One region of the Embleya sp. NPDC050493 genome, then DNA from elsewhere that is predicted to be linked to it. Evidence: riboswitches for the same ligand, from Rfam matches in the RefSeq annotation. Region 1 holds a riboswitch; the other holds the start of a gene.

Region 1 (2,192 bases):
CCCGATCAGCCCCACCCCGAGTCCGTGAAACCGCAGCCTGCTCACCCAGCGCAACGGACGGGCGGGTGGGCACACCAACCGCCCTAGTGAGCGCAGCGCTCCGCGGCTCCGGTGGCCAACGCGCGCAACCTGTCCACCGCGGCACCGGGATCGCGGCCGTCGAACACCGCCGACCCGGCCACGAACACGTCCGCGCCGGCCTCCGCACACATCTCGATGGTCTTCGCGGACACCCCGCCGTCCACCTGGAGCCACATCTGCAAGCCGTGCTTGGCGATCAACTGCCGGGTGCGGCGGATCTTCGGCAGCATGACGTCCAGGAAGCTCTGCCCGCCGAAACCCGGCTCGACGGTCATCACCAAGAGCATGTCCAACTCCGGCAGCAGATCCTCGTACGGCTCGATCGGGGTGGCCGGTCGCAGCGCCATCGAGGCCCGCGCCCCCTTGGCCCGCAGGTCCCGGGCGAGCTTGATCGGGGCGGTCGCGGCCTCGACGTGGAAGGTCACGCTGCCCGCGCCGGCCTCGGCGTAGGCGGGTGCCCAGCGGTCCGGGTCCTCGATCATCAGGTGCATGTCGATCGGCGTTTCGGTGGCCTTGATCAGGCTCTCGACCACGGGCAGGCCGATGGTCAGGTTCGGGACGAAGTGGTTGTCCATGACATCCACGTGGAGCCAGTCGGCGTTGCGCACCTGCGCCACCTCGTCGGCGAGGCGGGCGAAGTCGGCGGACAGGATGCTCGGATTGATCTGCACGGTCATGCGCACAGAATCTCATCGTCGGGGCAGTCCTTCGGCACCGCCTCGACCGTCGAGCTGACGATACGTCAGATCATCCACGCCGCAGTCGCGTTCGGGTATACGAACGCACCGTGACGGACGGCACAGGTTGGTCAAGGTCAACGTTGTCGGCCGTCGTGGCACACTTCGAGGTGTACGAAAGTCACGTACGCGCGCTCCGGGGTCGGTGAAAATCCGAACCGGCGGTTACAGTCCGCGACCCGGTCGACGCCCCACATCACGTGGAGCGACGGCCGGCTGAACCGGTGGAATTCCGGTACCGACGGTCAAAGTCCGGATGGGAGGTAGCGCGCGGCGAGCGACTGCGGCATGTCCGCGTACCCACGGTGCGCCGGCATCCCCGCCCGTCGATTCGTCGTGCCGTCCTGCCCGAAAGCACCCCGGTGCCCCGCGTCGCAACGCGAGGAGGCACGAGGTGAAGGGCAACACCGCCCGGCCGGTCGACGAGACCACCGCCATGCGCCGCGCCATCTCGCTGGCGAGCCGCGCGCTCGGCCACACCAGCCCCAATCCCGTGGTCGGCTGCGTCGTGCTCGGCCCGGACGACACCGTGGTCGGCGAGGGCTTCCACACCCGCGCCGGCGCCCCGCACGCCGAGGTCGAGGCGCTGCGCGCGGCGGGGTCCGCGGCCCGCGGCGGCACCGCCTTCGTCACCCTCGAACCCTGCTCGCACACCGGCCGCACCGGCCCGTGCACCCAGGCCCTGATCGACGCCGGCATCCGCCGGGTGCGCTACGCGGTCGCCGACCCGAACCCGGCCGCGGCCGGCGGCGGCGCGGTGCTGCGCGCGGCGGGCATCGACGCCGAGGGCGGCCTGCTCGCCGCCGAGGCCGAGGCGGGCAACCGGGCCTGGCTGACCGCGACCCGACTGGGCCGCCCGCACGTGACCTGGAAGTACGCCGCCACCCTGGACGGCCGCAGCGCCGCCGCCGACGGCAGCAGCCGCTGGATCACCTCCGCGGCCTCGCGCGCCGACGTACACACCCTGCGGGCGAGCGTGGACGCGGTGCTGGCCGGCTCCGGCACGCTGCTCGCCGACGACCCGCACCTGGCCGTGCGCGACGTGCCCGGCGCCCGGCAGCCGCTGCGGGTGATCGTGGACACGCACGCCCGCACCCCGGCGACCGCCCGGGTCCTGGACGACGCGGCACCCACCCTGATCGCGGTCGGCCCCGACGCGGACGCCGCCCACCTGCCCGAGGCCGCCGTGCTGCGCATACCCCGCGCCGACGCCGGCCTGGACCTGCCCGCGCTGCTGAAGGAGCTGTACGCGCGCGACGTGCGCGCCGTGCTGCTCGAAGGCGGCCCGACCCTGGCCGGTGCGTTCGCCGCGGCCGGCCTGATCGACACCGTCGTGGGCTATCTCGCCCCGGCCCTGCTCGGCGCCGGACCCAC
Region 2 (2,192 bases), on a different contig from region 1:
ACTGCACGCGCTCAAGCCCCTGATAGCCGCCCTCCCGGAACGGGAGCGGACCATCCTGGCGTTGCGCTTCGGCCGGGAACTGACCCAGTCGCAGATCGCCGAACGTCTCGGCATCTCCCAGATGCACGTCTCCCGGCTGCTCGGTCGTACCCTGGCCGGTCTGCGCACCGGCCTGCTCGCCGACTGACCGGCACGAGTCGAGGTCACCGCGGGCGGCGCGGTCGGGCCCCGGCCGGGACGCGCACTCGGCGCGCCCGGCCGGGGGGTGCGTCAGGCCAGGGCCGATCGCGCCTCGACCGCGGTGCGATAGGCCGCCAGGTCACCCACCGAGATCAGATGCAGGTCCTCCCGCTCGGCCAGCGCGATCAGATCGCCCAGGCGTGCCATGCTCCAGTCCGCGAGCACCACTTCGCACATCGCGGTGACTCCGGACAACCCGGCGAGCCGGGACAGGTCCACCCCCGCCTCGGTGTGCCCGTCTCGTGCCAACACGCCGCCGGGCACGGCCCGGATCGGGAACACGTGGCCCGGGCGGCCCAGGTCGTCCGGTCGGGTCCCCGGATCGGCCAACGCCCGGATGGTACACGCCCGTTCGGCCGCGGAAATGCCGGTGGTGGCGCCCTCCTTCAGGTCCACCGAGACGGTGAACGCGGTCTCGTGCAGGCCGGTGTTCCGCGTCGTCATCGGCGGCAACTCCAGTCGGGTCAGCGCCTCGTCCGGCATGGCCACGCAGACCACCCCGGCGGTGTTCGCCAACATGAACCGCATGGCCGCCTCGGTCGTGTGCTCCGCGGCCACCATCAGGTCGCCCTCGTTCTCACGGGATTCGTCGTCGAAGACGATCACGAACGCCCCTCGGGCGAACGCCTCGATCGCCCGAACCACCTTCGCCGAGCGCTCGACCATCGGGCCGGAGTGCTGCTCGTGGATCTGCTCTGTCATGCGTACTCTCCTGTGGTTTACGCAACGACCGCACCCGAGGAGGGAATCGGTCGCACGCGTGGTTCTCGTGCCAAGGAGGGGCCGCCCCGGCGGGCAGGCGTTCGCACGCATGCCACCGGGGACGGCCACGGCATACGGGAGCATCCGGATCCGACAACGGCCCGTTCTCCCGTGCGCCGACGCCGTTCCGGGAGAGCGAGCACGTTCGGTCCGCGCTCGGGCAGCGCCCGACCGCGGGAATCGACGTGTCGCCGCGCACTGCCTTCCATCCGGACTTTCACCGTCGGTCCCGGAGTTTCACCGGGTCAACCGGCCGCCGGCTGCGGTCGGGTCGCGGACTGTCACCGCCGGTTCGGAATTGCACCGACCCCGGAGCGCGCGAACACTCACGGTGAGTCTTCCACGGCCCACGGCCGCACCGATACGTGTCCCGCATCACCCACCCCGGCCGGTCAGTCGAATCGACCGACCCGTTGGTCGGTACGGGTGGTCGCGGAGGTCGTACCCGCGCCGGGAATCGGGCGGCTGCGCGGCCCACCCCGACTTCCACGGCCCGTCGGAGCCGCCCGTGGCGGCGTGATCGGAGCACCGCACGCGCACACCGCCCGACGCCGGGCGTCACCCGCGCGGCCCAGGGGCCCGACCGGGGATTCTCCCTGCTCGGGCGCCCACGGACGCCGGATCGACCCGGGACCGGCGGCCCCTGGGAGTGCAGGGTGGGCCGACAGCGGATTACATGGTGAGGTCGATGGATCTCACGACACGGGAGCGGACATGCACGTGATGAGAGCGGTCCAGGACGCACAGAGCGTGGTGTGGCACGCGATGGAGAGCGAGGACGTCGCATTGTGCGGCGTGACCCTGCCGCCCGGTCGGGACGTGGACGGCACCCGCCGACGGGAGACGTTCTGCGTGCCCTGTATGAGCGAGGTCGAGCGGACCATGCGCCCCGTCGACAGTTCCGACGACCGCGCGGACGAGGGGACACCGGTCTGATCCGTGACACGCCCTGGGGGCGCCGCGCCGGCGGCGCCCCCAGGCATGATGCGGGCCGAACGTTCTCGGGCCGGCGGCGCGCCGCGGGCGGGCGCCCCGTCGATGGACACGGTTCCAAGGAGTGCACGATGGTGCGTGCGATACCGGGGCGCGCGGTGGCCCCCGTACTGCGTTCGACAGGCCGCGGATCCGCGTTCGGCGCGGGCACCGCGGTCGGTGTCCGGGCGTGATCACCTTCGGGGTCGAGGAGGAGT

The links. Region 1 has a riboswitch for FMN ahead of ribD (bifunctional diaminohydroxyphosphoribosylaminopyrimidine deaminase/5-amino-6-(5-phosphoribosylamino)uracil reductase RibD). Riboswitches for the same ligand answer to the same signal wherever they lie in the genome.
Region 2: another riboswitch for FMN. It lies ahead of ribB (3,4-dihydroxy-2-butanone-4-phosphate synthase); the one in region 1 lies ahead of ribD (bifunctional diaminohydroxyphosphoribosylaminopyrimidine deaminase/5-amino-6-(5-phosphoribosylamino)uracil reductase RibD).

The regions. Positions count from the first base shown of each region.
Region 1 is NZ_JBITHP010000025.1:93,890-96,081, reverse strand. Features, by position in the region: gene rpe (ribulose-phosphate 3-epimerase) at 84-758, opposite strand; FMN riboswitch at 946-1,092, shown strand; gene ribD (bifunctional diaminohydroxyphosphoribosylaminopyrimidine deaminase/5-amino-6-(5-phosphoribosylamino)uracil reductase RibD) at 1,213-2,192, shown strand, end outside.
Region 2 is NZ_JBITHP010000003.1:740,126-742,317, forward strand. Features, by position in the region: gene ACIBM5_RS09915 (SigB/SigF/SigG family RNA polymerase sigma factor) at 1-187, shown strand, start outside; gene ribB (3,4-dihydroxy-2-butanone-4-phosphate synthase) at 271-942, opposite strand; FMN riboswitch at 1,194-1,324, opposite strand; gene ACIBM5_RS09925 (hypothetical protein) at 1,717-1,938, shown strand; gene ACIBM5_RS09930 (glutamate--cysteine ligase) at 2,165-2,192, shown strand, end outside.